3 regions of the Marinobacter sp. SS13-12 genome follow, and region 2 is predicted to be linked to each of the others. Evidence: predicted binding sites of a transcription regulator. Region 2 holds the regulator's gene; each other region holds the start of a gene.
The links. Region 2 encodes FliA, which starts transcription of late flagellar genes. Its sites were predicted from a motif close to CTAAAGTTTNNNNNNNNNNNGCCGNTAA; they were not measured.
Positions count from the first base shown of each region.

Region 1: a site for FliA is predicted at 7,610-7,637, ahead of QPL94_RS01515 (methyl-accepting chemotaxis protein). Genes of this name have one in related genera too.
Region 3: a site for FliA is predicted at 7,731-7,758, ahead of QPL94_RS08795 (methyl-accepting chemotaxis protein). Genes of this name have one in related genera too.

Region 1 is NZ_JASSUA010000001.1:323,435-333,684, reverse strand. It holds gene QPL94_RS01540 (sodium-dependent transporter) at 1-201, shown strand, start outside; gene QPL94_RS01535 (helix-turn-helix domain-containing protein) at 344-748, opposite strand; gene QPL94_RS01530 (EAL domain-containing protein) at 940-1,665, shown strand; gene QPL94_RS01525 (putative bifunctional diguanylate cyclase/phosphodiesterase) at 1,662-4,019, opposite strand; gene QPL94_RS01520 (ATPase domain-containing protein) at 3,967-5,436, opposite strand; gene QPL94_RS01515 (methyl-accepting chemotaxis protein) at 5,973-7,547, opposite strand; gene QPL94_RS21355 (EAL domain-containing protein) at 7,760-7,993, shown strand; gene QPL94_RS01510 (putative bifunctional diguanylate cyclase/phosphodiesterase) at 8,022-9,719, opposite strand; gene QPL94_RS01505 (ATP-binding response regulator) at 10,235-10,250, shown strand, end outside.
Region 2 is NZ_JASSUA010000001.1:2,223,636-2,233,885, reverse strand. It holds gene QPL94_RS10270 (chemotaxis protein CheW) at 1-491, opposite strand, end outside; gene QPL94_RS10265 (ParA family protein) at 484-1,281, opposite strand; gene motD (flagellar motor protein MotD) at 1,479-2,261, opposite strand; gene QPL94_RS10255 (flagellar motor protein) at 2,258-2,995, opposite strand; gene QPL94_RS10250 (protein-glutamate methylesterase/protein-glutamine glutaminase) at 2,995-4,137, opposite strand; gene QPL94_RS10245 (chemotaxis protein CheA) at 4,187-6,307, opposite strand; gene QPL94_RS10240 (protein phosphatase CheZ) at 6,325-7,113, opposite strand; gene cheY (chemotaxis response regulator CheY) at 7,135-7,518, opposite strand; gene QPL94_RS10230 (RNA polymerase sigma factor FliA) at 7,698-8,429, opposite strand; gene QPL94_RS10225 (MinD/ParA family protein) at 8,459-9,271, opposite strand; gene flhF (flagellar biosynthesis GTPase FlhF) at 9,318-10,250, opposite strand, start outside.
Region 3 is NZ_JASSUA010000001.1:1,887,815-1,898,064, forward strand. It holds gene QPL94_RS08755 (crotonase/enoyl-CoA hydratase family protein) at 1-28, opposite strand, end outside; gene QPL94_RS08760 (NADPH-dependent 2,4-dienoyl-CoA reductase) at 101-2,155, shown strand; gene QPL94_RS08765 (hypothetical protein) at 2,244-2,408, opposite strand; gene QPL94_RS08775 (acyl-CoA dehydrogenase) at 2,787-4,589, shown strand; gene QPL94_RS08780 (hypothetical protein) at 4,706-4,966, shown strand; gene QPL94_RS08785 (hypothetical protein) at 5,106-5,408, shown strand; gene QPL94_RS08790 (PhoX family protein) at 5,619-7,649, shown strand; gene QPL94_RS08795 (methyl-accepting chemotaxis protein) at 7,870-9,510, shown strand; gene QPL94_RS08800 (DUF4870 family protein) at 9,523-9,888, shown strand.

The DNA of each region.
Region 1 (10,250 bases), 1.9 Mb from region 2:
CTCGACTTCTTTACCGCGAACGTCATGCTGCCGTTGTCCGGCCTGCTGACCGCCCTGTTCATTGGCTGGGTGGTGGCAAAAGAGTCACTGAAGAGCAACCTGGCACTGGAAGGTGGAAGCTTTACCCTCTGGTATAACCTGGTTCGCTTCGTGACGCCGGTGGCGGTTGCCATCGTGTTTGTTTATAACCTGATAGCCTAGTAGCCCCGGCTGCGAAGGCAGATCAGGACGTCAAGAGAAGCCCGGCCGATAAATGGCCGGGCTTCTCTGTTCTACTCGTCTGACTCGGTAGCAGCTCGCGAATTTTCATCACATTATCTATCCCCCTGACTGTATTTGATAATCAGAAGGTTTCCTTGGCGCTAACGTCGTCCTCATTTTTGTCAGTGTCTGCAGGCAGGGCTTCAGTCCCAACGTTGATTGACGCTGGGGAATGTGACGCCCGTTTTTGTAGTAATTCAGCAAACTCCAGTAGCAGTTGCTGATCCTCTTCAAGCAGGGAAATGAAGACCGCGTTGAGGGAAACCTGCCTGGCGTTTAACTGCCGGTTTTCAGCAACAGAAAAGATATCAGTTATCGAGAACCCCAACGATTCCGCGAGGCGATACAGCAGATCAAGACTTGGCCTTGCCAGGCCTCTCTCGATACGGGACAGGTTCCCTACGTGAGAGTGCGTTTGATCCGCCAGTTCGGCGAGAGTCAGTCCCTGCTTTTTCCGTAACTGCTTTAATGCCTGACCTAGACTCATGACATATCTCATCGGTTAAGAGGATGATATTACAGGCAAAATGTCAGGTATACAAAGTTGCAAATATCACATAATCGAGTTCGTTAATAAGCTTTAAGGGCATAAAATATCTTGCATTACCAGCGTAAGGTATAGTTGTGTTACTGCTTTGCACAAGCTACATCACAAGCTACATGGAGAAGGCTCAACTTGTGAACGAACCTGTCGCCCAATACACGAAGCACGAGCCAGTTATCGAGTTGCGTCCCTTTGTGTCTCCCGGAAGTTTTGCCGCTCCCAGTTTTGAGGTGCTGGCATGGTCTGCCCGGTCTGTGGTCGGCGTGGCCCCGGCCATTCTGAATTTTTTTGATTGTAGCCTCCCAGCAATTTATCGAGGCACGACCCGTGTCTCTTTCAGTCTTGACGCCGGAGAGGTTTTCGACAAGTCATTTCCTCAAGACTTACTGAAAGAAATCGAATGGCATAACATCGATCCACCTAGGCTATGGCTGGAAATATGTGAAAGCTCCGTATTGAATGAAACAGCCTGGCAGCGGGTCATTCCGGAATTGGCTGATTGCGGCTTTAAGGTGGTGGTGAAACGTTTTATTGCAGATTATTCCGGTTTCGATATTCTTGCCAGCCCGCACATTGCAGGGATCAAGGCTGCCCCACCTGTAGTTGCAGCATTGCCGTATTCCATTCTGCCACGCCGATTTTTAAAAGGTCTGCAAAGCTTGGCCAATGCCGTCAACAAACAGCTCATTGTCGACGGAGTGGAAACGCTCGGACAGGCCCTTTGGCTGGAAGCAATGGGTTGTGAAATGCTTCAGGGCTCGTTCTATGGCCCTGCGATGGACGCCAGCAAGGCCCGCAGCTTCATACTTGAGGGACGGCAATGTATCGCTCCAATCGTTTTTAATCCCGTCACAGCCTAGCTCTCTGCCCTCAACCGCTCCAGAAGCTCGCGTTCAGCCATGGGTCTGGCAAAATAGAAGCCTTGTCCCAAGGGGCATCCGAGGGCCTGAAGCATTCGCCATTGTGCTTCTGTTTCAATGCCTTCAGCGAGAACTTCGATACCCAGGCTTTCGGCCATCTGCCGTATGGAATTGACCATTTTGACTGCGTTCTGGCAATCAGGGGTAGCAAGAAGAAAACTTCGGTCGATTTTCAGAGTGTTGATCGGGAGTGAGCGTAGTCGTGCCAGGGAAGAGTAACCGGTGCCGAAGTCATCAATGGCGACCTCAATATTTGCCTGACGGAATTCCTGTACGATCCCCTCCATCCGTTGGACGTCGGTCATAAGGGAACCTTCTGTCAATTCAACCTTGAGGGCCGTCGGCGGCACATTGAGCTGATCCAGCATATTGATGATCTCTGAAACCAGGTTTGGCTTCCATAGCTGGCCAATCGCCAGGTTCACCGACATTTGCAGATGGGTGTCTCCGTCTGATCGCCATCTTTTGAGAGCCGTCAAGGCTTCTCTTATCACCCAGCTACCAATGCGAATAATAAGGCCTGTTTCCTCTGCAATTGGTATAAACTCGCCGGGTGAAATGTAGCTGCCGTCGGCCTGAGGCCAACGGATCAACGCCTCTACGCCGACTGTTCGGGTTGTGGTCAGGTCAATCAGTGGTTGGAATGCCAGCCTGAACTCACCCGCCTCAATGGCGGTATAGAGCCTGTTTTCCATATCAAGCCGATGCTGTTGTTTTCTGGACAGTTCACAGGAGAAAAACCGGAAGCTGTTTCCTCCGATGTTCTTTGCCTGGTACATGGCACTGTCTGCCCTGGTCATAAGGGTTGCGGCATCACTTGAGTGGCCCGGGCACAGACTGATACCAATACTGGCGCCAATATGGTATTCCCTTCCCCTCACCATAAAGGGCTTTGCGATTGCCTCCAGTATGCGCTCGGCGATCGCTGACATCACGTTTATCAACTCGGGTGAATCGACCGTCGATAAACTGTCCTCGGGCTCATAGGGTGCGAGAATGATGAACTCATCACCCCCTTGCCGGGCGACCAGGTCAGACTCCCGGACCGCAGCGCTCAGGCGCTGCGCAACCTGGATCAGAACTTCGTCACCGGCATCATGGCCGAGGGCGTCATTGATCAGTTTGAAGCCATCAAGATCCAGGTACAGGAGCCCTGCCGCCGGTGGAAAAGGCCCCGTCAGCCTGAGGTGCCGATCGAGTGCTTCCAGGGCTGCTGATCGGTTGGCCAGGCCAGTAAGGGCATCGCGAAAAGCCATATCATGGGCTTTCTTTTCGCTCCTCCTCCGGCGGGACTTTTCTCGCAAGGCACCCATACCGTGGACGATGTTGTCTGCCATGCGCTGTAACAACCGGGTTTCCGCATCATCGAACCGATCCGTGTTCACGGAATATATAGCCAAGTAAGCTTCCGGCTCTCTACCACGGATAGTCAGCGGGAAGGCAATAATAGCCTGCAAATTGTGCGCTTCTGTCGAATTGTCCAGCAAGGCGATATCTCCTGGAAAACGAGAGATTGTGGACTGATGCCGCCTGCGGGTACTTAGGGCCAGCGCAATGGGATCCTTGTCCGACGACTTTATGCAAGCGCCGTTTTCAACGTCATCAACAGTGTCACTGGCGACACCGGATATCGCCAGAGGTTTTATCCGCCCGCCATTATAGGCCTTTGCTTCACCAACACAGGCGAGAGCATAGCCTCCCTCTTTGACGAGGCTATCACAGATTCCGAACAGCATTTCTCTTTCACTACGAGCGCGGATAACGCGTTCATTGCAGGCACTGAATGCCCTCAGGGCACGATTTGCGCCTTTTAATGCCGACTGTGTGTTTTCTGTCTCCAATTTTTGGAGTTCAGAGATTCTTCCCAGTCGCAGCAGATTGCGGACTCTTGAAGAGAGCTCAACCTGGCGAATCGGCGTTCGGATAACATCTTCTGCAAGGTCGCCAAGGTAACCGTTGGCTCTTTTCAGTTGAGACTCGGACGCGGCCAGTAAAATGGGTTTTAGAGCGGGAGCTGCTCTGGATCGGAGCTCTCGAATTTCGGTCTCGCAAGCAAGGAGTGTATCTAAATCAATGATACACAGATCGAAGCTGGCTCCATCAAGCGTGCAAGGATCAGGCGCTACACATGGATGGCCAACAGAACGGGAGAGCACTCGGTAATCGGCTGCTTTGCTTAACATAACCGCAACGACGGGCTGATCGGTCTGTAACGCAGGCTCTTTTACAAAGAGGTTCGGTTTATGCACGGGCATTCTCGATTGATGTGGTGGCTTCGGGTTCTGGTTCTCCACGAAGGATGCCTCGAAGCCCCGTTAACTCACTTCCAACCCTGATGCCGTTCGGGGTTATATCAAACTCTCGCAGGCTTTTCTCGAAGTCGCCGGTGCGCTTTTTGAGTACGCCTATGGTTTTCCGGATTTCACCGGCCCTCTCCATATACCGAAGCAGGATGATGGTATCTGCCAGGTAGCTGACACCCATTTCAGTCGTTTTTACCTCGCCGCCTGTAATGGCCTCAACTTCGTTCAGCAAAATGACGGTAACACCCATGTTGACCAGATAGCGACACAGAGCGTGCAGCCTTCTAGTAACATTGTCGCCGCCGATGGAGAGTCTATATCCAGCCAGGCTGTCAATCATGATGATACGGGTGCCACGTTCCTCGACTTCTTCGCGTACCTTGGCGGCGAATTCGTCAGCGGAATAGTACAAAGGCTCTATCGCCTCAATGGCAAATGAACCTGTTTCGAGAAGCGGCGAAAGCGACAGATTGATCCCTTCCACTCTAGAGCTAAGGGTGCTGGTTAACTCCTCGAAGGTATAAACCACTGTCCGCTTTCCCTCTTCACAAGCGTTTTTCATGAACTGGATACCAAGGGACGTCTTTCCTACCCCTGTAGGGCCGGAAAGAATAGTGACAGTACCGCGACTAAGCCCTCCCTTCAGTTGCCTGTCCAGCTCAGGAATGCCGAATGGCATGTCGACCTGGTCAAACGCGATGCCATGATCACCGGGCTCCAGGCGAGGGAAGCAGCGCATGCCACCGGATCCCAGGCGGATGCTGTGAGGACCTGATGTAAAACCGGAGCCCCTGAATTTAGTGACTTCCAGTGAGCGCTTGTCATCTCTGTGATCGAGTTGGATAACACCGTCAGCGAGGAAAGCCAATGCTTCACTGTCTTTGCCTGAGTTGGCATCTTCAGCGGCACAAATCACCGTTGCGCCCTGGTTGGTCAGGAACCGCAACAGTGTGATGACTTGCTTTCGATACTGAAAAGCGTCCGGGGAAAAATACTGCAGGTAGGTGAGGGAGTCGATAAAGATCCGCGTTGGGCGGACGGCTTCAAAGGCCTTGCGAATCCGTTTGGGCAGGCCAGGATCCTCAACGTCCTCAGTCGCCATGATGCTGTAGGGTTCAGCATCATCCATACCTGAGCCCGAGGTCGAAAAGTCAACAATACTTACTTTGTCGAGATTGAAACCCTGTCGGTGGGCATCGGCCCGCAGTTGCGACTCATCCTCGCCCATGCTGACGAAGAGGCTCCGGGCGCCTGGAGCAGCAGTCAGAAAGTGGAGGCCAAGGGTGGTTTTCCCCGACCCGGGGCCACCGCGAACGATGTAACTACGCTGTTGCAGGAGACCGCCATTCAGGACTCGGTCGAAGCCAGTAATACCACTGGTGAGTCTTTCATTCTTTGGGTTGTTCATATGTCTGGCTCTTGTACGATCAGATAGTTATGTACCTGGTGAGGGGTTCAGTTAGTAGTAACCGTTGCGGAATAAATTTGATTTCGCGGCAATTGACGAATTAATTGATCTCCTCAGTGAGGAAGTTTCCATAAAAAGCATATTTCACAATAAATATTTTTATTAAAGGCACATTCTGTTGTTTAAATTTTCATTGAACTTAAAGAAAGTCGAGCGAATTGTATAAAGGAAAGTATGATAAATGATGAAGTACTCGATATTCAGGGGGTAAAAATATTATCGGTAGGATCTAGGATATATGTTGTCGTTTTTTTTGTCTAATTTTAAACAAATTTACTTTTATATATGTATACAAAGCATAAGTGAACATAATAAATGTAATGAGAGGTTTATATGCTATCTCTTAGAGAAAAAGGTCAGCTACTATTGGACGGTGAATTCATTTGTATTGTTTATGAAGACAGAAGCGAACCGAGGGGAGGAGACAGAGAGTGTGAGTAGACGGGGGCGCCACCCCGTCCAACTCGAGATTGCCCTCAGACTTTGAAGCGGGCAACTTGCGTACTGAGGCCTTCGGCAAGCCGTGCCAGTTCTTCGCTGGCAGCAGAGACCTGTTCGGTCGAGGCAGCAGATTGATCACCCACATCACGGATCAGTGTGACATTTTGATTGATCTCTTCTGCTACCGAACTCTGTTCTTCAGCAGCTGTTGCAATCTGACTGTTGTGCTGTCGGATTTCCTCTACGCTTTCCGCCATTTCCTGAATGGCAGTGCCCGCCAATTCTGCTTGTTCAAGTGTCTGTTCTGCAAGCTTGTTGCCAGTCTCCATGCTGGTAACTGAAGTTTCTGCACTGGTCACCAGGTTGCTGATCAGAGTTTCAATTTCGGTCGCAGAGCTCTGGGTGCGTTGAGCCAACGACCGCACTTCGTCTGCTACCACGGCAAATCCGCGCCCCTGTTCGCCCGCGCGGGCAGCCTCTATGGCTGCGTTCAGTGCAAGCAGGTTGGTCTGTTCGGCAACCGATTTGATCACGTCCAGGACAGTGCCAATGTTGTTGGTTTCTGATTGCAGGCTGCTGAGCTGCTTCGTCACAATAGCACTCTGTTCGTTCAGATCCGCGACAAACTCAAGGGTTTCCCTGACGGCTTTTTCGCCGTTGCCGGATTTTTCGCTGGCGTTGTTGGCTGCCTCGAAAGCGGCTTCGGCACTTTTGGCGACATCATTGACTGTTGCGACCATCTCATTCATGGCGGTGGCGACCTGATCGGTCTGGGATTGTTGCTCCGCTACACCCCTGCTGGTCTGGTTGGTGACTGTGGATAGTTCTTCTGAAGAGGAGGCAATGCTTGACGCTCCGGAGTCGATTTCGCGAATCAGCTCTCTGAGATTGGTTATCATGGTGGCAAAAGCGGCGAGCAACTGTCCGAACTCATCGCCGCGCTGACTTCGGACATCCACAGTAAGATCGCCCGAGGCAACTTTGTTAGCAATCTCCACCGATTCGTTTATTGGCCGGGTGATCGATTTTGTCAGTATCCATGCGATGACGGAAGCAATGAGGATGGCGGTGACTGTAACGATGATGATCTCTGCAACCGTGAGGTCATATCGTTCTGCCATGAGCGCCTGTTCGCGCTTTTTCAGGTCTTCTGTCTGCTCAATGGCGCTGCGAGCGGAGGCCAGCATCTGCTCTTGAACCGCGGAGACAATATCAGGCTGCGCGGAAATATTGGCTTCATACCGCTGAAGCAGATCCTTGTAAGACTGTATGTCGGCAAGCACCCTGTTCACCAGTTGCTCATCCTCGGCTTCTTCGATCAGTCCGATAAGCGGTCGCAGGGTATTATCGGCTTTTTCTGCGTGTTCGACCGCACTCGCGAGGTATTGAGATTCCCTCCGGATCTCAAAGTTCTTTTCAGCTATGCGTGCTTCAAGGAGTGCGATTTCCGCTGTATTAGCCCGCTCTACAATTAATGCACGGTGATTGTATTCATCGAGGGAAAAGATGCTGACTGCGGAGATGATAAGAAGAAGGAAAAGAAGGATGGCAAAGCTAGCAGTCAGTTTTTTACCGACGGCTAGGTTTCCCAGAAAGTTGCGGAGTAGCATTTGAGGTTCCTTGACGTTATTAGCAATAGAAAGGATTCTGTATCTGACCGATATTGGTTTTTAGAACGGCTTTAAGGCCAATAACTTTAGTTGTTTTTTCCGGTTATTTTAATTTTGGGATAGATGTATTTAAGATCAGCGGTCATACAAGCTGAGAAACCCTTAATATGAGTATTAGCTCCTGATTGATGTAAATAGTTTATTACTGATTAATGCTGAAGTTTGACATTATTAAACTGGACATGTCCCTGGTGCGTCATATAGACCGCAGCCCCCCTATGCTATCGGTGGTCAGGGCGCTGGTTAGGTTTGCTGAAGATCGGAGCCTTAATCTCCTGGCCGAGGGCGTTGAGACCCAGGCGAAACTATCTGTGCTGAGATCACTCGGCATCAGATGTGTGCAGGGTTACCTTTTTGACAAGCCAATGCCTCAACCCCGGCTTTAGATCTCTTCCGTTCCAGCTATGAGCAATATCAGTGGTCCCTTGCCCATTGTTGATACTCAGGCAACGGAAGAGGTCTGGAGTAATGAAACCCCTGTGCCAGGTCTGCTCCCAGATCGGTGACTATCTTCCTTTGTTGCTCTGTCTCAATGCCCTCTACAGTCACCTCAAGTTTTAATGCTTTGGTCATAGAGATCATGGATTCCATGATCGTTCGGGCTTCTGCGCTGACTTCCAGATTGCTGACAAAAGCGCGGTCGATCTTCAATCCCGACAGCGGCAGGTGAGTCAGGTACTGAAACGAAGAATAACCTGTGCCGAAATCGTCCAGACTGACCTTAAAACCCTGGTCGCGCAGACTTCCAACGGCCTCTCGTGCTTGTTCCGGGTCCTGAATCAGTGCGCCTTCTGTAATTTCAATTTCTAGAGATTCAGGGCTTACTCCGTATGAAGAAACCAACCTCCCCAGATCATTTATTAACGAGAGGTTCATCAAGTTGTTGATCGCAAAGTTGACGCTGACTGGCATTAGGTTCTGCGACTTTATATTTTCACATGCTCTCGCGATCACGAAGCGCGTCACAGGGTCTATCAGTGTCGTACTTTCCACCTTTGGCATAAATAGCCCGGGCATAACCATTCTGTTTTCATGATCGAACCAGCGCAGCAAAGCTTCTGAACCAACGTGTTGCCCGGACTGCATACAAATCTTGGGCTGGTAGAATAACTGAAACTCCTGATTGGCCAATCCATCACGAACACGCGCTATAAGCTGTACACGTTCAGCGGTTTTCTGGTCGAACATCGGATCGTAACGGCGGTAGGGAACATTATTCTCGATTGCTACCGACAAACCGGTTCCTGCGCGGTTGATAACAATTTCCGGATTCTGATCGTTTTCTCGAATAAGGTAGCTTCCGGCAACAATCTGAACGCGCAGTGAAATGCCTTTTACAATTGTTTCTTCTTCACCAACTCTCTGAGCCACTTCAAAAATGGAGCCCACTTCTTCCTGAGCGCTAACTTCCTCCTTAGATACAACAGAGAATAAAATTGCCAGTTCTGATTTGCTGAACCTGTAAACTTGGTGGGGTATTTTGATGTTTTGGCTGATTCGTTCGGCCAGGTCTTTCACCACCTGTTCAGCAGTATCAGCGCCCATTGACTGAAGAATTTCCCATAAGTCCTGCATCCGGACCAGGAGTATCGCTGACGAAGAAGATCTATCCTGGCCTGCCCTTCGAAACAGTCTTTCAATATCCCGGGTTAGGGCAGCTTGTGTCCAGAGCCCGGTTTTATGATCGATTTCAAGTGCCTGAACGCGGCGTTGATTGGCCTGTCTCAGGCTCTCGAAAAGCCCTGCTGAAAATACGCCGATAAGAAGGAAAAAGGCGATACGCGCCAGCCAGTTTTCCGTTGACTGGTAAGTGCCGGTTGAGACGTCCAAAGGCATCCACGGCCCGAGCAGAAGCCCTGCTGTTATCGAGCTCAAGACTGCTCCCGGTAATCCAAACCATACAGCTGACAGCAGCACCGGTAGCAGGATTACATAGGGGTACGCGTAGCCAGTACCTCCGGTGAAGTAAACAACCCAAGTGCCAGCGGTTAAAAAAACGACAATAATCAGTAGCCTGCAAACCTCTCTAGCAAATCCCGACAATTGTGGCCATTTCTGTGAATGCCATATATTTTCGAAGGTAGGAAGATAGTTACTGCTCTCTCTATTCATTTGACTGCCTTGTGAATAAATCAGTCTTTAAAAATTCTGGACTTCACTCTCAATCATGGGGCCAATAGGCGGCTCAATTCAGCGACCTGCGTATTCGTGACTAAGTACTAGCAGCGTAGTTCAAAAAAGAACCATCATTGTGTAAAAAAATGTTACACAATTTGTAGCTGTCAGGGCATTTGCGCCTTGCTTTGACCTTGGGGGACGAACGTCGGATTTCGCTTAAGCCCGAGCGATCGATGCTTTCTTTCAGTTCCACCAGGGCTAGCGTTCTAGACTATCAAAGAAGGCGGGATGACAGGCTGAAGATTTGAGTTCTAAAATTGCTGTGACTAAGCTCAAATACAGAATGTAGCTAAATGCGGGGATTCTTAACTTCGGAGTTGCAGGAGCTGCTTCATGGCCGACGTGCAGAAAATCATTCCCTCCCAATAACGCGCCCCAATTAGGCCAAGCTTACGTTCGAGATCTGCTACGTACTTTCACCAAACACAACAAGCCACTAAGAGGCCAGCATGGTTTTTCCTTCCC
Region 2 (10,250 bases):
TGGTCCCGGTCCGGTCGCATGCCCATATACCAACGCGGGCTTCCGGGAATCGGCTTCACCGGCTCCTCGATGCGGTGAATGGCCCCCAGCAGGATCAGAGGTACCGCCAGTTGCAGGCCTGCGACCGAAAAAATAAGGCACTCGAAAGGCTTGTCGGACCACTCTGGCCGGCCAGGTGGGGCCGCTGCCGGTGGTGACGGAATGTCGGCGGCCTTTTCAGTTTTCAGCTCAGGGCTTTCAACGTCAGGCGTCTTAACCACCGCCGGTACCACAGGCTCCGGTTTTTCAATCTCCACTTCCGGGGCCGGCCTGGCCATAACCGGTGCTGGCCGCGGCGCCACACGGGCACGCTCACGAACAACCGGTTTCGGCGGCTCCGGTATCGGTTCATCCTGCCAGGCGGTATCCGTTGCCGTATGCAGCAATTCATCCAGGTAGCTGGCAATGGCCGACGTCGGGTCCGCCACCTGCGTCAATTTCTTGTCAGGCATGCCGGCGCTCCGCCACTGAACCGGTCATCTCCTGCAGATCGTTTAACAGCCGAACATAGGCCCTGACACCGTGGGTCTCCTTGTCCAGTGATGATGGCGTTATGCCCGCCTGGCTGGCATCCCGGAATTTGGTATCCACAGGAATGGCAAACCGCCAGAGCGAATCGGCATAGGCTTTCCTGAGCTGGTTAAGGCTTTTTACCGACGCCTGGGTGCGCCGGTCAAACAGGGTTGGCACAATGGTGTAGGAAAGCTGGTTCTTCTGGGAGCGCATGATCATGGTGAGTGTGTGCAGCATGCGCTCCAGGCCCTTGATGGCGAGAAACTCGGTCTGTACCGGGATGATCAGGTGCTGTGCAGAGGCAAGGGCATTGACCATCAGTACGCCCAGCGAGGGTGTATTATCCAGCAGGACATAATCGAAATCGTCCCACAGCTGGGCCAGGGCCCGGGATATGATCAATCCCATTCCCTCAACACCGACCATCCGCCGCTCAAGGGTTGCAAGCGCTGTACTGGCCGGCAGCAGGGAGAGCCCCGGACAACTGGTGTCTGTAATCAACTGGGCAGGCAAGCCATCAGGCACCTTGCCCTGGTGCTGGAACAGGTCGAAAACGCTGTGAGCGATGGTGTCCGGATCATACCCGAACCAACTGGTCAGCGACCCGTGGGGATCCAGGTCCACGACCAGCACGCGTTTACCGCTTTCTGCCAGCAGACCACCCAACGCCACAACAGATGTGGTTTTACCCACACCGCCCTTTTGATTGGCTACCGCCCAGATTCGCACGCTGCACTCTCCAGAAATATCAGGCCCGGAAACGCCGGAAACCGTAAGGAGTTATCGGCCGTCATCCGCTCAACTTGAAAACAATTCGGCAAGGGTTTGCCGGCATTAAAGATGTAGCGGAGTTAATACAGATATTATGCCAACTTGCCTATAGGGACCTTCCGTCAACAACCGGCAAGTGGCTGAGTGCAAAGTGCTTATCGCATGGCACCGCGGATACTGGCGTCCCGGGAAACCAGCAATACCACGCGGCGATTGCGCCGCCTTCCCTCTTCGGTGTCGTTGCGGGCCACGGGCTGATATTCACCGTAGCCCACGGCCGCCAGCCGTTCGGATTCCACCCCCTCCATCGACAGCATGCGTACGATGGCAGCTGCCCTGGCAGCCGAAAGCTCCCAGTTTGAAGGGAAGGCATTGGTTCGTATCGGGAGATTGTCGGTAAAGCCTTCCACCCGGATGGCGTTGTCGCGGTTTCGCAGCACGCCGGCAATTTTTTCCACCATCTCAAAAGCGTCGTAATGGGGTTCTGCATCACCGCTGCCAAACAGCAGACTGTTACGTAAGCTCAGTTCCAGCCAATCATCACTGGTTTCGAGCGTCACCACGCCCTGGTTTATCAGCTCATCAAATTCCAGGGCAAGCTGGTCGGCCATGGCACGAAGTGCCTCGGTACGCCCCTGCTCGCTCATCGAGGGATTCTGCGGGGCTTCAGTGACCGGGGGATCAATCACATCTTCGGCCGCCTGAGGCGTTGAGCGGCGTGGCTGGTCACCCACTTCAATGGGCTGGAAGGAGCGCTGGGGCGCGTTGAAGACACCGGTCAGGGTTTCCGACAGTACCTTGTACTTGCCCTCGTTCACCGAGGACACGGAATACATCACCACGAAGAATGCGAACAGCAGGGTAATGAAGTCGGCGTAGGAAATCAGCCAACGTTCCTTGTTGTGAAGATCATCGTCCTGGCGCCTGCGACGTCTCACAGGAAGCCCCGCAGCCGCAGTTCGATGGACTTGGGGTTCTCACCTTCGGCAATGGCTATGATGCCGTCGATCATCATGTCTTCATAACGGGTGCGTTCCCGCAGGATGCCCCGCAATTTGTTGGCAACCGGGAAGAAAAACAGGTTGGCCAGTGCCACACCGTAGATGGTGGCGACGAAAGCCGTCGCAATACCGCTACCGAGTGACTGGGGGTCCTCCAGGTTGGTCATCACCTGGATCAGCCCCATCACCGCGCCAATGATGCCGATGGTCGGGGAATAGCCCCCCATGGCCTCAAATACCCGCGCGGACTCCAGGTCCCGTTGTTCCCGGGATTCCAGATCCACTTCCATGATGCTGCGGATGGTTTCGGTTTCGGCACCATCCACCAGCAGTTGCAGCCCCTTGCGGGCAAAACGCTCGGATTCTTTCTCCGCCAGTCCTTCCAGCCCCAAAAGCCCCTGTTTGCGGGCTTTCACGCTCCAGTCAATGACCTTGCCAATGCCGTCTTCCAGGCTGACATAGGGCGGAAAGAACACCCACCGCGCCTGGGAACAGGCCCGCTTCAGCAGCGGCCAGGAGGTCTGGAGGATCGTCGCTGCGACTGTTCCGCCGATAACAATCAACGCCGCCGGGCCGTTGAACAGGGAACTGATTGCGCCGCCTTCCAGCAGGTTTCCACCAAGGATGGCCACAAACGCAAGAATAACCCCCAACAGGCTGAGAATATCCATCAGCTCACCCCTTCAACCAGGCGGGGGCCGACGTCCTCGAGGGCGAGGACCTCGTCCGTCAGGCCGGCCCTGGCTACCGCCATGGGCATGCCATAAATCACCGACGTTTTCTCATCCTGCGACCAGATATCGGAGCCGCTCTGCTTCATCAGCCGGCAGCCTTCCTTGCCATCCGCTCCCATGCCGGTAAGAATCACCCCCAGCGTCTTGCCCGGGAAGCTACGCGCCAGCGAACCAAAGGTGACGTCCACACAGGGCTTGTAATTAAGACGGTCATCACCGGGAAGGATACGTATCCGGCCCTGACCACCACGGTTTTCGATCATCATCTGCTTGCCACCAGGCGCCAGCAGAGCCAGCCCCGGTTTCAGCATGTCGCCATCGACAGCCTGGCGAACCTCAATCTGACAGAGCTTATTCAACCGTTCAGCGAAGGCGGGGGTGAAACTTGCGGGCATGTGCTGGATCAGTACCAGCGGCGCCGGAAAGCCTGCCGGCAGTGCTGTCAGCACACGCTGAAGCGCAACCGGGCCACCGGTCGAGGTGCCAATGGCCACCACACTGTAATGCTTGGCGGATCCGCGGCGGCTGGAGGAGTTCCGGGCGGGCGTTTGCGGCTCCGGTGCCGGCCGTGGGGCTTCACGACCACGCTCAGGACGGGAACTGACAGGTGCTGCGCGTTCTTTTGCAGCAGGACGCGACACCGGGGGGGCAGCAGGCGACGGAGCGGATTTTGCCCCCGGCCGACTGCCTGCCACATCCATTATGCGATCGATCAGTATCTTCTGCAGCTGGCTGGAGTCTCTGGCAATTTCCTCGAAATTCTTGGGCAGAAAATCCACAGCGCCGGCTTCCAGCGCATCCAGGGTAACCCGCGCGCCCTCGTAGGTCAGCGACGAAAACATCAGCACCGGCGTGGGGTGTTGCTTCATGATTTCCCGCACCGCAGAGATTCCGTCCATCACCGGCATTTCGTAGTCCATGGTGATAACGTCGGGGCGCAGCTTTGCAGCAAGCTCTACGCCCTCGCGGCCGTTTGTAGCGGCGCCTACTACCTTGATCTGACCGGACGCGGTCAGGATTTCCGTCAGTCGTTTGCGGAAGAACCCTGAATCATCAACGACCAGGACAGAAACCGTCATCCATTTCTCCTAAATCCGGGTCTGCTGCAAAACGGCGGCCTAAAAACGGTCAGCCGTAGTTCTGCAGCAGGCTTGGAACGTCAATTATGAGTGCAATACGGCCGTCACCGGTGATGGTTGCACCCGCCATACCCGGTGTTCCCTGCAGGGCCCGGCCAAGAGGCTTGATTACCACCTCTTCCTGGCCAACAAGCTGGTCCACCACAAAGCCAACGCGGCGGGTGCCCATGGCGACAATCACCACGTGGGCGTTCTCCGGCTCCGGCTCTCCCGCCGCGCCTTTCACCAGCCACCGCTTGATGTGGAACAACGGGAAGACCTTGTCGCGGACCACAATACATTCACGGCCGTCAACGATGTTCTTTTTGCTCAGATCCAGGTGGAAAATCTCCACCACGTTCACCAGGGGCAAGGCGAAGGACTGGTCCCCGAGCATGATCATCAGGGTGGGCATGATGGCCAGCGTCAGCGGTACCTTGATGACGATGCGCGAGCCTTTGCCCAGCTCGGATTCGACACTCAGCTGACCGTTGAGCTGCCCGATCTTGGTCTTGACCACGTCCATGCCAACGCCACGCCCGGAGACATCGGAGATCTGGTCCTTGGTGGAAAAACCGGCGGCAAAAATCAGGTTGTAGCACTCTGCGTTTGTCAGCCGGTCTGCAGCATCCTTTTCATAGATGCCCTTTTCAACGGCTTTGCGCCGCAACACGTCCGGGTCCATACCGGCGCCATCGTCTTCGATAAACAACAGGATATGGTCACCCTCCTGCTCAGCGGAGAGAGTTACTTTACCCTGCCGAGGTTTCCCGGCTTTTTCACGGACATCGGGGGCTTCAATGCCATGGTCAACCGAGTTGCGCACCAGGTGGACCAGAGGATCGGACAGTGCCTCCACGAGATTCTTGTCCAGGTCGGTGTCTTCGCCGTGCATCTCAAGATTGATTTCCTTCTTGAGACTCCGCGCCAGATCACGAACCACCCGCGGGAAGCGACCAAACACTTTCTTGATGGGCTGCATTCGCGTTGCCATCACGGCAGACTGAAGGTCCGTGGTGACCACATCCAGATTGGAGACAGCCTTGTGCATGTGCTCGTCTTCGCTCTGCGCACCCAGGCGCTGCAGGCGGTTACGCACCAGCACCAGCTCACCCACCATGTTCATGATGTCATCAAGGCGCTTGGTATCGACCCGTACCGAGGTCTCGGCGACCGGAGCATTTGCCTCCCGGGATGGCATCGCGGGCGCGGCTGACGTGGCACCGGCCTTGCCTTCTGCCTGCGGCTTGTCAGAATTATCGGACGATTTGTCAGGCTTTGTGCTGGCTGGTCTGGCTGCCGGTTTTTTGTCGGCAGGGGCTTCAGCGGCGCCCGAAGTTTCTGCCGTGGGGCTACCCCCCTTACCGTGCAGATCGTCCAGCAGCTTCTCGAACTCGTCGTCGGAAATCAGATCCTCACCGTCATTATTGCCGGCATCTTCAGGCTTCTCCGGCTCTTGATCATCAGCTTTACCCGTTTCTGGCGGGCCGGCGAACTGGCCCTTGCCATGGAGCTGATCCAGCAGTGCTTCAAATTCATCATCGGAGATTTCGTCATCACCGCCGGCAGACGGGCTGCCTCCCCCGGATGTGGCCGGGGCGCTGTTTTTCTCGTCTTCAAGGGCATCCAGCAGTTGTTCGAATTCGTCGTCGGTGATATCACCGTTATCGTCGCTTGAGCCTGCTTCCGTCGCTGGTTCTGCCGGCTCTGCCGCTGCGCTTGCTGCCGGGGCTGCTGCTCCCGCAGGTTTCGCCAGCGCATCCAGGGCGGCAATCAGTTCGTCGGGAGCGGGCGTCAGTTCTTCATGGTGACGAACCTGTTCGAACATGGCGTTGACATGGTCCAGCACTTCCAGCACCACGTCCATCAGCTCAGAGTCCACCTTGCGCTTGTGATTGCGCAGGATATCAAACACGTTCTCCGCGGAATGGCAGCAGCGGACCAGGGCATCCAACTGAAGGAAGCCGGCACCGCCTTTTACCGTATGAAAACCACGGAAAATGGCGTTGAGCAGATCACTGTCATCCGGATGTTGCTCAAGGTCGACAAGCTGCTCTGACAGCTTTTCGAGTATCTCGCCTGCTTCAACAAGGAAGTCCTGCAGGATCTCTTCATCGGCATCAAACGCCATGGGTTACCCTCTTTTACTCAGAAACCAAGACTGGACAGAAGATCATCAACATCGTCCTGGCCCGATACAACATCTTCGCGCTCTTCGGCTTTTATCTGCGGCCCCACACCCTGCTCCGCCGATACTTTTTCCTTCTCATCCAGTTCGTGCACGGTGCCGGTCATCTGGTCCACATGGCTGGCCATCACCACCAGGCTCAGCAGATGTTCCTCCACCTCTTTGACCAGTGTGGTGACCTTCTGGATGACCTGGCCGGTCAGGTCCTGAAAATCCTGGGCCAGCAGTATTTCCGACAGGTTCTCGTACATGGCGCCGGCATCGGTATTGAGGCTGACAAAAAAGGTATCTATCCGGGCATAGAGTTCGCGGAATTCTGCCGGCGCCATCTCACGGCGGCGCAGCCTCTGCCACTCGTCCCTCAACTCTGCCGCTTCATCACGAATGGCGCTGGCCCGGGGCATGGCTTCTTCCACCAGGTCCATGGTGCGGTTAGCCGCCTTTCCCGTCATCTGGACCACGTATTCCAGGCGGTCCGACGCGTCGGTCATTTTTGACAGCGCTTCGGACTGTTCATCATTACGCGGATCGACATGAAAGTTGCGAATTGCCTCATGGAGGCTGCGGGTCAGCCGGCCAACCTCGCGGTACAGACTCTGATCCCTTACCTCGCTGAGCTCATTGATCAGGGTCATGGCCCGGGCATACTCTCCGGCATTGACCTGTTCAGCCAGTTCAGCGGCCTGGCTACGGAGCTTTTCCGTAATCTCCGGGTCGAGGCCCTGGTGGTTCTTGTCATTTTCGCTCATGGGAGCCCGTCCGACCTCTGATTACTGGATTCGCTCGAAGATCTTCTCAATCTTCTCCTTGAGGACCGCTGCAGTGAACGGCTTGACCACGTAGCCATTCACCCCGGCCTGCGCCGCCGCCACAATCTGATCCCGCTTGGCTTCGGCCGTTACCATGAGCACCGGCAGGGTCTTGAGGTTCTCATCAGCCCTGACTTCCTTGAGCAGGTCCAGCCCGGACATGCCCGGCATGTTCCAGTCGGTAACCAGAAAATCGTATTTTCCACTGCGGAGCATGGGCAGTGCGGTATTGCCATCATCCGCTTCATCGGTGTTGGTAAAGCCAAGATCGCGAAGCAGGTTCTTGATGATCCGTCGCATGGTGGAGAAATCATCCACGATCAGGATTTTCATGTTTTTGTCCAATGGGACCTCCAGTATAAAACGCCCGGAATTCGTTTTTGGCTTCCGGCTCTCAGTCCAGCAAGCCGGCAGATTTACCGCTTATTGTGTTGCCTTTGGCCCGGTTGTAAAGCACCGGTTACCAAAAGGCTACAGTAAAGAATGCTTTGCAACGCTGCACCACGACTGTGACCGGGCAGAGCTCACTGCTTCCAGTCGGAGAGCCGACCCCGCAATCGAAGTGCCGCCTGGCTGTGGATCTGGCTCACCCGGCTTTCGCTGACACCCAGAACTGCGCCAATTTCCTTGAGGTTCAGTTCTTCCTGGTAGTACAGACCAAGCACCAGTTTCTCGCGCTCTGGCAGATCGCCAATGGCCGCGGCCAGGTTCTTCCGGAAGTTGTCCGATGTCAGGCCTTCCAGTGGGTTATCACTGGTCTCTGCTTCGTTTATCGGCAGGTCGCCGGATTCATTGAGCTCATCGAGGCTAAAAAGTCGGCCACTGTTGGCATCGCTCAGTGAGGAGTGGTATTCATCAAGGCTCTGGCCGAGTTCCTCGGCGACTTCCCAGTCCAGGGCTTCACGACCCAAGCGGTCCTCGACGGCCTTGATAGCTTTGGCAATACGGCGGGAGTTTCTGTGCACGGAGCGGGGAACCCAGTCCCCCTTACGGATCTCATCCACCATGGCACCGCGGATCCGGATGCCTGCATAGGTTTCAAAGGTAGCCCCCTTGGTGGAGCTGTAACGTTGGGCCGCTTCCAGCAAACCGATCATACCAGCCTGCATAAGGTCCTCAAGCTGGACCGAAGCCGGCAACCGGGCCATCAGGTGAAGTGCGATTTTCTTGACCAGCGGCGCCTGCTCCTCAACAAGCTGTGAGGGCCCCTGCGTGCCGGTCCGGTGGTAGATTCCAAGTTCTTTCGCCAATGTCATGTATCCGGCTTTTCAGTGAAGGATCAAAATCAGACTTCGACGAGCCGCTCCACAAAAAATTCCAGATGCCCCCGGGGCGATTGTGGTAATGGCCAGTTGTCGACTTTATCCGCCAGGCTCTTGATGGCAAGCGATGCCTTGGCACGGGGATAGGCATCAAGCACAGCGCGCTGGCGTTGAACCGCCTTTTTTACGGCCTCGTCGTAAGGCACTATACCCACATATTGTAGTGCTACATCCAGAAACCGCTCGGTCACTCTGGTCAGTTTTTCAAACAGATGGCGGCCTTCCTGCTCGTTACGCACCTGATTTGCCAGAATGCGGAAGCGGTTAGTGCCGTAATCACGGTTCATCAGTTTGATCAGGGCGTAAGCGTCGGTGATGGAGGTGGGTTCATCGCATACGACCAGCAACAACTCCTGGGAGGCTCGCAGGAAGCTGACCACAGAATCGGAAATACCGGCCGCGGTATCCACAATCAGAACGTCAATCTGGTCGCCCAGTTCGCTGAAGGCATTGATCAGCCCGGCGTGCTCGAGCGAGGACAGCTGGGTCATGCGCTGGGTACCGGAGGAAGCTGGCACAATCCTGATTCCGCCAGGACCGCTGACCAGCACATCGCGCAGGTCGCAGTCACCGGCAATAACATCCTGGATGTTCCGGTTGGCGGTAATCCCCAGCAAAACGTCAATATTGCCAAGACCAAGATCGGCATCAAGCAGCACGACACGCCGCCCTTTCTGCGAAAGGGCGATGCCGAGGTTCACCGCAACGTTACTCTTGCCAACGCCCCCCTTCCCGCCGGAAATCGCAATCACCTGTACCGGATGTGGTTTGCTCATACTGATTCTGATCTCTTGCCACGTTGAACCACAGGCTGTGTTGTTATTAAACAGCGACCGCCTCTTGCTGCTGGAGTTTTTTCAGCCTCTCCACGGCCAGCCGCACCAGCGGAATGGGTTCGGCGTGGTGCAGGTCTTCAGGGATCTTCTGGCCGTCAGTGTAATAGGCAACCGGCAATCCCGTTTCCATAACAAATCCCAGCGATTCTCCCAGGGTCAGTGCTTCATCAATTTTTGTCATCACACACCCTGTGAGATTTGCCATCTTATAGCAATGCCAGACGGATTTCATGATGCGTGGCTGACTGGTCGCAGAAACCACCAGATGGGTGCGAATATTGTGATGACTGCGGGCCAGTTCCGTGAGTTGCTCCTCGTACCCTTTATCGGTACTGGTCAGGCCTGCAGTGTCGATCAGCACAAGGTGGCGGTCCGACAATTCGTCGAGAATATCATCCAGTGAATGGGTCTCATCCACTACCCGCACCGGGACATTCAGAATGCGCCCGAACACGAACAGTTGCTCGTGGGCAGCCACCCTGTAGCGATCCGTGGTCACCAATGCCAGGGAATCGGCTCCGTGGCGCAGTACATAATGGGCCGCAAGCTTACCGATGGTGGTGGTCTTGCCAGAGCCTGTGGGGCCCACCAGGGCATAGACGCCACCCTCCTCGGGCCACTCGGCCCGGGAGGTTTTTACGCCGGCTGCCAGCATTTTCAGCGACTGTTTCCAGCCATCTTCAAGACGCCCGGCACGGTGGCGACGGGACAGTGAACCGGCAAGCTCCTGGCCCAGACCGAATTCCTGCAGCCGTTCCGCCAACCGTTGCTGCACCGCATTCACTGCCGTTTTTTCAGGCTCGGCCGCCGCTCGACGGGCACCGACCAGGTCTCTGAGAGAGCTGATTTCAGCGCGCATCTGGGCCAGCTCACCGGAATAGCCCGGGTTCACGCTAACAGGCTCTTCCACCGTTAATTC
Region 3 (10,250 bases), 340 kb from region 2:
GTACCCGTTCAGAATCGCTTGTGCTCATATCGTCGGTTCCGTGTCATACATTAGTCGTAGGGCGCTATGCTACCATGTTGCCTCCCGAAGGAGAGACTACATGACTGCAGCCTACCCGAACCTGCTCAAGCCCCTTGACCTGGGCTTCACCGAATTGAAAAACCGCGTGCTTATGGGCTCCATGCACACGGGTCTGGAAGACCGTTTCTGGAACATCCACAAACTTGCCCGTTATTTTGCCGAACGTGCGGAAGGCGGCGTTGGGCTCATGGTCACCGGTGGCTTCTCTCCCAACTTTGTGGGCCAGCTTTCGCCCCTGGCGTCCACCATGAACCATCGCGGTACCGCCTTGCTTCATCGCCATGTCACCAACGAAGTTCACGATGCCGGTGGCAAGATCTGCCTGCAGTTGCTGCATGCCGGCCGTTACGGGTACCAGCCCTTCAGCGTGTCAGCTTCTGCCACCAAGGCGCCGATCACGCCCTTCAAGGCACGGGCCCTGTCTACCAAAGGCGTGGACAAACAGATCAATGATTTTGTCGATGCCGCCAAACTGGCAAAGCTCGCGCGGTACGATGGCGTCGAGGTAATGGGCTCGGAAGGCTATTTTATCAATCAGTTTCTGTGCGAGCGCACCAACAAGCGCACTGACAAATGGGGCGGCCCCTTTGAGAACCGTATGCAGTTGCCGGTGGAGATCGTCCGCCGGATGCGGGAAGCGGTCGGCCCGGAGTTCATCATTATCTACCGCCTGTCGATGCTGGACCTGGTGGAAGGCGGGCAGACCTGGGAGCAGGTCGTTCAACTGGGGAAGGCCATCGAAAAAGCTGGTGCCACGATTATCAACACTGGCATCGGCTGGCACGAAGCCCGGGTGCCAACGATTGTGACTTCCGTGCCCAGGGGCGGCTTTGCCGACGTCACCGCCAAGTTCTACGGCGAAGTGGATATCCCGGTGTGCACCACCAACCGCATCAACACCCCGGAGAAAGGTGAAGAAATCCTTGCCGCCGGCAAGGCGGATATGGTGTCCATGGCGCGGCCGCTGCTGGCGGATTCGGAGTTTGTTCGCAAGGCCGAGCAGAACCGCAGCGATGAAATCAATACCTGCATTGCCTGCAATCAGGCCTGTCTGGACCACGTGTTCCAGCTCAAGCGAGCGTCCTGCCTGGTGAACCCCCGCGCCTGCCACGAGACCGAACTGGTGCTCACGGTGGCGCCGGTCAGCCGCCGTATTGCTGTAGTGGGCGCCGGGCCCGCAGGCTTGGCTGCAGCCACCACCGCCGCCAAACGAGGGCACAAAGTGACGTTGTTTGAAGCGGATGACAAGATTGGCGGCCAGTTCAACTATGCCAAGCGCATCCCCGGCAAGGAAGAATTCTACGAGACACTACGGTACTACCAGCGCCAGATTGAAATCCTCGGCATTGAGCTCAGGCTCAATACCCGCGTTGACTCGAACTCGCTCAGTGAAGCCGGATTTGACGACGTCATCATCGCCACGGGCGTGAAACCACGAACACCGAAGATTGACGGTATCGATCATCCGAAAGTGCTGGGTTACCTCGACGTGCTTCGTCACAACAAGCCCGTTGGCAAATCAGTGGCGGTGATTGGCGCCGGGGGTATCGGCTTCGATGTCAGTGAGTTCCTCACCCACGAATCCGGCCATCACCCCGAGGGCGAGCAGGTCAGCGTTGCCGATTGGCAGGCGGAATGGGGCGTTGACCCGCAATTTGAAGGGCCGGGTGGGCTGGCGGAACGCAAGCCAGCATCGTCACCGCGCAAGATCTACCTGATGCAACGCAAGAGCAGCAAGGTAGGTGGCGGCCTGGGCAAGACGTCCGGTTGGGTTCACCGCAACAGCCTCAAGCACCGGGACGTGGAAATGCTCCGGGGCTGCAGCTACGAAAAGGTTGACGATGAGGGCCTGCACATCACGTTATCAGACAAAGATGGCAAGGTTACGGAGAGTAAGGTGCTGGCGGTGGATAATGTCATCATTTGCGCAGGTCAGGAGCCGTTCCGTGCCCTGTTTGATGATCTGGTAAACCGGGGAATTCAGACGCATCTGATTGGTGGCGCTGATGTGGCTGAAGAGCTGGACGCGAAGCGGGCCATCCGCCAGGGGACAGAAGTGGCTGCCCGGATTTGACCGTATGGACAATTTTGGTCACAAAGTGAGCGCCTTTATCACTCCGGCGTTAGTGGCAGTCAGGTACCGTTACAGTCCTGGCTGCCCGTTATCGAATGGCTTTCAGGGCTGCGCTGATGGCGTCAGCTTCGGCAGACAGTACCCGGTAACGAAGGCTGTCGGCCTGCTGGCTGGCCTGTAGCAGCTGTTTCTGCTTCATGGCGTAGAGGCGGCTCAGCAGATCGGATTGCTGGTTTCTCTGTAGTGCTGTCATGGTATTACCCTCCGCGGGAAATAGCCTGTGTCAATAAACTTTACGTTTGGCGCCAGCTTTCGGCCCTATGGTTGTAACAAAGCATAACCCGGGCCAAACCGCCGTGTATGTGCGCTAGCGACCAAAGCGGGCCCGGTAAACACCGGGGGGCAGGCCAGTGTGTTTCCGGAACAGACGGCTGAACGAACTGACGTCCTCGTAACCCACCATTCTCGTCACTTCTCCCGCCAGTCTCCATCCGCAAGCAGTGTAATCCCCGTGATTGCCCGGTCGCCCAGAATGAAAAGTGGCGGGATTAACCATGATCATGTCATTAACGCCGGTTTCAACAAAACAACCGTATGAGAGGCTATACGCCATAAACAGGAGACTACCCCAATGACAGACACCCTGATCGACCGCCGCGACCTGGCGTTCCAACTCTACGAAGTACTCGACACCGAAAGCCTCAGCGAACGCGAACGCTTCAGCGAACACAACCGCGACACCTTCGACGCCGTCATCGAAACCGCCGATAAAATGGCCCGGGAAAAGTTCGCCACCCACAACAGCGCCGCCGACAAAGACGAACCGAAGTTCGTGGATGGCCAGATTGAAATGCTTCCCCAGGTAAAAGAAGCCTTCGACGCCTACGCCAACGCGGGTTTTATCGCCGGCCGCTACGACTACGAACTCGGCGGCATGCAACTGCCCGAATCCGTGATGGCTGCCTGCAACGGCTTCTTCACCGCAGCCAACCCCGGCACAGCCGGCTATCCGTTCCTGACCACCGCTGCCGCCAACCTGATCCGCGTATTCGGCAACGACCAGCAGCAAAACACCTTCCTGCCCCACATGCTCAGCGGCCGTTTCAGTGGCACCATGGCCCTGACCGAGCCCCATGCCGGCTCCTCCCTCGCGGACATTCGCACCTCCGCATCGCCAACAGATGATGGCCACTATCTGATCAAGGGCGCCAAAATCTATATTTCGGGCGGCGAACAATCCATCACCGAAAACATCGTTCACATGGTGCTGGCCAAGATCAAAGGCGCACCGGCGGGGGTGAAAGGTATCTCCCTGTTTATCGTGCCGAAATTCATCGTTGATGAAGACGGCAACCCGAAACAGCGCAACGGCGTGAACCTGGCGGGCCTGATTCACAAACTGGGTTATCGGGGCACCACCTCCACGGCCCTGAGCTTCGGTGACGACGCCCCCTGCCACGGCTACCTGGTTGGCGAGCCTCACCAGGGCCTGAAGTACATGTTTCAGATGATGAACGAGGCCCGCGTCGGTGTAGGCTTTGGTGCCGCCGTCATAGGCTACCGTGGCTACATGCACAGCCTGGAGTATGCGAAAGACCGTCTGCAGGGCCGCAAACCGTCGGAAAAGAATCCGGAAGCGCCCCAGGTGCCGATCATCGAACACGCCGACGTGCGCCGAATGCTGTTGGCCCAGAAGGCCTACAGCGAAGGGGGCCTGGCCTTGTGCCTGTACGGTGCGCGCCTGATGGATGACCAGCACACCCATCCGGATGAGCAAAAGCGGATGGAAGCCGGCAAATTGCTGGACCTACTGACCCCGGTCATCAAGGCCTGGCCGTCAGAGTTCGGCCCCAGGGCAAACGATCTCGCCATCCAGGTTTACGGCGGTGCGGGTTATACCCGGGAATATCCGGTGGAGCAGTGCTGGCGTGACAACCGCCTTAACCCGATCCACGAAGGCACCAACGGCATACAGGCACTGGACCTGCTGGGCCGCAAGATCTGGCAGGACCAGAGCCACGGCCTGCAGTTGCTGATGCAGGAAATGCAGGTGGATCTCGAAGCCGCCACTACCGACCGCTGCCAGCAATGGGCGCTTTCCCTGAGTGAAACCCTGCAACAGGCTGTCAAAGTCACCCAGAGCCTGGGCAAGTCCCTGATGTCGGAAGACCCGGACCGGGTTCTGGCCAACGCCTCATGTTATCTGCACCTGTTCGGCCACATCATTGTGTCCTGGATGTGGCTGCGCCAGGCCAATGCCGCGGCCAAGGCGCTGGGCTCGGCGAACAGCGACGACGAACGCAGTTTCTACCAGGGCAAACTGCAGGCTGCCCAGTACTTCTTCCACTGGGAACTGCCAACCGTGGCGCAGGACCTGGTGTTGCTGAGGAACCAGGACGATACCTGTATGAACATGAAGCCGGAGTGGTTCTGAGACTGGCAGACTGACTCAATCTGAACCAGACTGTAGGCATGCCCCGGCTCCCGCGCTGAATTCGGCGCTCCGGGGCATTTTTCTGTCCTGTCGGTATCCACAGGGAAGAGTCTGCCATGACGTGGGAAAATGCCTCTAACGCTTACCATCCGGTGCGCTGTGAAATACAGAGCCTGCTGAGGGAATACCTGACCTCATCAAAGCTGGCGGAAATCGTGTATCGCGACGATGCCGGGCAGGTCCAGACTACCCACGATGTCATCCGGGATCTCTTCAGCAGGGCAGGCCAGGAGTTTGTTTTTCTGGGGCGTGGGCATATGGTCCGGCTGGATCATGTACTGACGCTTGATGGCAGAACAGTGTCGGTGGCCGATTGACGTTCTCAGGTCATTGCTTTTCCTAACTTATTGTCACTACTAACAAAAACGTAATCAGCAGGTAATTGTGCCGGTGTCGGCGATGGCCGTAGACTTGTCGCTGTTGTTTTCACACCTCAAACCGAATAAGGACATGGTTATGAACAAGCTGACACTGAGCGCACTGGCACTGCTGATGACACTGGGCCTCGCGGCCTGCAGTCAGGACGACAATGAGGGCGCAGATTTCGAGGAAGCCGGTGATAACATCGAGGATATGGCGGACGACGCTGGCGATTCCATCGAAGAGACTTACGAAGACGCCACTGGCCAGAATGACAGCGCCTGGGATGAAACCAAGGATGCCGCTGGCGACGCCGCTGAGGAAACCGGCGAGGCAATGGACGAAGCAGGCGAAGAAATGGGAGAAGCTGCTGAGGAGGCAGGTGACTCCATGCAATAGAATCATCGGATTCACGCCGAGGCCACCTGATTGCCTCGAAGACGCGCACCGTTGCGTGAAAAAGCCTGCCCCTGACCGGGCAGGCTTTTTTCGTCTGAACTGTCAAAAAACGTTAAAGAAACTGACTTCTGACTGTCTGCAATCTGTCACCTTCGCCATCGACACTGGGTTCTCGGAATAACCTATAAACCACCCGAGAGAGGCAGGACCATGGCGAAGCATGACCTGGATCCGAATTATCTGGATCCCAATTTCGAGCCCGTTGTAAATCATTCCGGCAATACGTCCTTCGCATCGGTGCTGACCGCAAGAATGCAGCGGCGCACTTTGATGAAAGGCAGTGTTGGCGCTGCCCTGGCAAGTGTTATGGGGATGGGCCTCGTTGGTTGCTCTGACAGTGACGACGACAACGGCAGCACCACTGGTGATGTCCAGTCCAGCACAGAGTTGGGATTCAAGCCGGTGGCGGTTTCAACCGAAAACCGCGTTGTTGTTCCGGAAGGCTACTCGACTGAAACCTTTGTGCCCTGGGGAACGCCGATCACTGGCAGCTATCCTGAATACCGCGCCGATGGCACCAACACCGGCGAAGACCAGGAGCAGCAGGTTGGTATGCATCACGATGGCGTGCACTTTTTCCCGATCGACCAGAAGTCCGGGGGCAACAGCTCTACCGAAGGCCTGTTGGTCATGAACCACGAATACATCAACCAGGGCGCGCTGCATGCCAACGGCCCGACCAGAGCTGCTGATAACGGGAATGTTCGTCCGGCGGACGAAGTTCGCAAGGAGATTGCGGCTCACGGTGTTTCCGTTATTCACATCAGGCGCGACAGCAATGGTGCCTGGGACATCGTTTTCGGCAGCCCCTTTAACCGGCGCATTACCGGCAATACCGAAATGGATATTCGTGGCCCGCTTCGTGGCTACAGCAAGCTGATCACCGCCTACAGCCCGAATGCCACCCAAACCCGCGGTACCCTCAACAACTGCGCGATGGGCCCGACGCCATGGGGGACCTATCTTACGGCGGAGGAGAACTGGCATGGCTACTTTGCCACCGCCGATACCGAGCGCCCCCGTGAATATGTGCGACATGGTGTAAATGACAACTCCCGTTATGACTGGGAGTTGGCTGATACGGGTGCCGACGAATACATGCGTTTCAACGTAACAACCACCGGCGCTTCTTCTGCAGCCGAGGATTATCGTAACGAGGCGAACACTTACGGCTACATGGTTGAGATTGATCCTTTCACCCCCGAGAGCAAACCCCAGAAACGGACGGCTCTGGGCCGTTTTGGTCATGAGGGTGTTATCTTTGCGTCTGCCAAAGAAGGTGAGCCGGTGGTTTGCTACTCCGGTGATGACTCCCGCTTCGAATACATCTACAAGTTTGTCTCTTCCAAGCCTTACCATGCCGCAACGGCTGGCGGCTACCTGCTGGATGAAGGCACGCTCTACGTCGCCCGATTCAACGCCGACGGCTCCGGCGACTGGCTGGCACTGGATCTGGAAGACGCAGACTTTGCCGACAAGGTTGCAGCCGCTCAGGGAACCCTGGTGGGCGATATCCAGTTTGATGGTTTCGAGAATCAGGCCGACGTTGTGGTGAATACCCGTCTGGCGGCCGACATCGCAGGTGCCACCACGATGGACCGCCCGGAATGGGGCGCTGTTGATCCGAAAACCGGAGAGGTTTACTTCACGCTGACCAACAACAGCAACCGTGGGAAAGAAGGGTTTGACGACGTTAACGCTGCGAACCCGATTGTTGAGAATGCCACCGGCCATATTATCCGCTGGACAGAAGCCGGCAACGACCACACAGCGACCAGCTTTGACTGGGACATCTTTGTGTTCGCCGGTGAACAGGGAACCGAAACCGTGGTTGATGGAGAAGCAGTGGTTACCCTGGACGATACCAATATCTTCAACAGTCCCGACGGCCTGTGGTTTGATTACAATGGACGCCTGTGGATTCAGACCGATGGCAGTGATGCCGCGCCGTACCAGAACAATATGATGCTGGCAGCCAATCCGGTGACCCGTGAAATCAAGCGATTCTTCGTCGGTCCGGTAGGTTGTGAGGTCACCGGCGTCGTATCGACACCGGATGTGAAGACCATGTTCGTCAACATCCAGCATCCGGACGGCAACTGGCCGAATGCGGCGGAGGACCGTCCCCGGGATGCAACAGTGATCGTAACGCGGGATGATGGAGGTGTGATCGGCGCCTGATTCAGGCTGCCAACCATTCAACTGAGCCTGAACGCAAGCCGGATTCTTCTGCCTGGAAGTCTCCGGCTTGCGTTTTTTTTGCTTCAGATTTGTAGCCGCCTGCCGAAAAACAATTATTGGTGAACTAAAGTAGCAGTTATTAACACAGGTCAATTCATTACTCTCACGGGTAATATCCAATAAAGATGCATTCATTAATAATGATAATAACGAGGTGGCTATGGGTTTACTCAGTCGACCTATTCTGTTTATGGGGGTGTCGGTTGCGGTTGTTGTTGCCATCGTGGCGACAATGGGGGCACCGTTGATCGGGCTGGACGGTTCGTCGGTTTTGGCGGGCCTGGTAATCGGCCTGGTGGTGGCCACCGCTTATCTGGTATTGCGGGTACTGGAGCCGGTAGAACGTTCCCTCAAGCAACTGAGTGCCGGCGAGCTCTCTGATGAGAGCCTCCTGGGTAAACAGTGTTCGGGCCTCCTTGCCGAGGCGAAGGCCGGTCGCGCTCTGATTGAGGCGCTGTCGGGAAGTGCCGACAAGAGCGCGATTTCGGCGGCCCAGGTGTCTTTCGCAGCGGATCAGTTAAAGGTCCGCCTGGACCGCCAGGTCAGTGAAACCTCGCAGATGTCGGAGTATGCCGGGCAGATTACAGAAAGTGTGCGGGAATCCGCCCAGCAGGCCACGGACGCCGCTACCATGGCCCTGCAGAATCGGCAGGTGAGCATTGAAGGCAGGGAAGCGCTGACATCGGCCATAGACAGTGTGCGGGCGGTGCACGAGCAGTCCAGCGAGAATCTGAGGCTGATCCAGGAGCTGAACGAGAAATCCAACAAGATCCAGGGTGTCACCACCACCATTCAGGGAATCGCCGAACAGACCAACCTGCTCGCACTGAACGCGGCCATTGAGGCGGCCCGTGCGGGCGATCAGGGGCGCGGCTTCGCCGTTGTCGCCGATGAGGTCAGGCAACTGGCCGGTCGAACCGCACAGGCAACCGGTGAAGTGGCCGAAACCCTTCAGGAAATCCGCTCTGATACCTCCCTGATTGTCTCGCGAATCGAGGACCTTGCCAAAAGCGTCGAGGCTGGCCTGGAATCGGTTGAAAGTGTCGGTGAGCGCCTGGATCAGATTCGCGATCAATCCGACCGGGTTCAGCAGCAGGTGGCCCGTATTGCCGAGATTGACCAGAATAACGAACAAAGCCTGCAGCAGGTGTCTGGCGCCATTGAAACGGTCCGGGACCAGATCACGGAGAGTGATACCAGCGTGGCTTCCCTCGCCCAGCAGGCCGCAACCCTGATGGAACTGGCGGAAGAGGCCAATGCCGCCTTTGCCCTGAACAGTGATGAAAGTTATCATCGGGCCTTCTATGATCAGGCCCGCCAGGGTGCAGACCGTATCGGCAAGCTCTTCGAACAGGCGGTTCGTGACGGACAGCTGTCCGAGAACGCTCTGTTTGACAAGAAGAGGGAGCCCATACCGAATACCGATCCCCAGAAGTACTCAAGCAGTTATGACCGGTTTACTGACCAGCAGCTTCCATCGGTGCAGGAAGCGGTAAAGGCAGCTCATTCGTCCATGGTGTATGCCATAGCCATCGCGCCCGATGGCTATGTGCCTACCCATAACCGTGATTTTGCCCATGCACCAACCGGCGATCCGAAAGTGGACCTGATGAAAAGCCGCAGCAAGCGGCTGTTCAACGACCGCACCGGCGCCCGTTGTGGCAGCCATACCCAGAGTATGCTGCTGCAGACCTATCGTCGGGATACCGGGGAAATCATGCATGACCTGTCGGTGCCGATTTATGTGAACGGTAAACACTGGGGCGGTTTCCGCCTGGGTTACAAACCGGACAGTCACTGAGTGGAGAATCCATTGCCTGAGCCTGAATACATTCCCGCCGACGATGATCCGCTGGCCCGCCGCGAAGAACCAGGCCGCAATCTGGCCGTGCTGGTTTATATCCTCCAGGCGCTATCGTTCTTTGTCGGAGGGATCACCGGCCTTGCCGGCGTTATCATCAATTACGTCAAGCTTGATGATGTCAAAAACACCTGGATAGAACCTCATTTTCGCTGGCAGATCCGCACCTTCTGGATAGGGCTGCTGTGGACTGTTGTCGGCATTGTGACCACTCCCCTTATCGTTGGCTGGTTCGTGCTTCTGGGCGTATCCATCTGGATTATCTACCGCATCGTAAAGGGCGCCCTGGCCCTGAATGACGGGAAATCGCCTTTGTAGAGTAGCTCCCGCCCGGCTATTTGGGCGGGACTGTGCCGACGTAGGTCAGCAAAAACAGACTCAGAGAGAAGAAAACCAGGGCGAAAATGACCCGAGCACGACGATGGGGTGGCACCAGGCTGTGATGGTGAACCGCGTCGGGTTCAGGCCTGGCCGTCATGACGCCTTCGTTTCAGGTGTCAACCGGCTTTGATGCTTGCTGGGTATGGGTGTGTCTGTCCGCATTTCTCTGCCTCAAGTTATTAGCGACTGCGCAGTGGAACGACACGTCCTTGTTTTAGTATCCCTTTGCCAGGCTCCGTGTTGGCTGTTTTGGAACTTGACGTAAAATGCACCAATCCGGTTCCAATAGCATTGCTTGC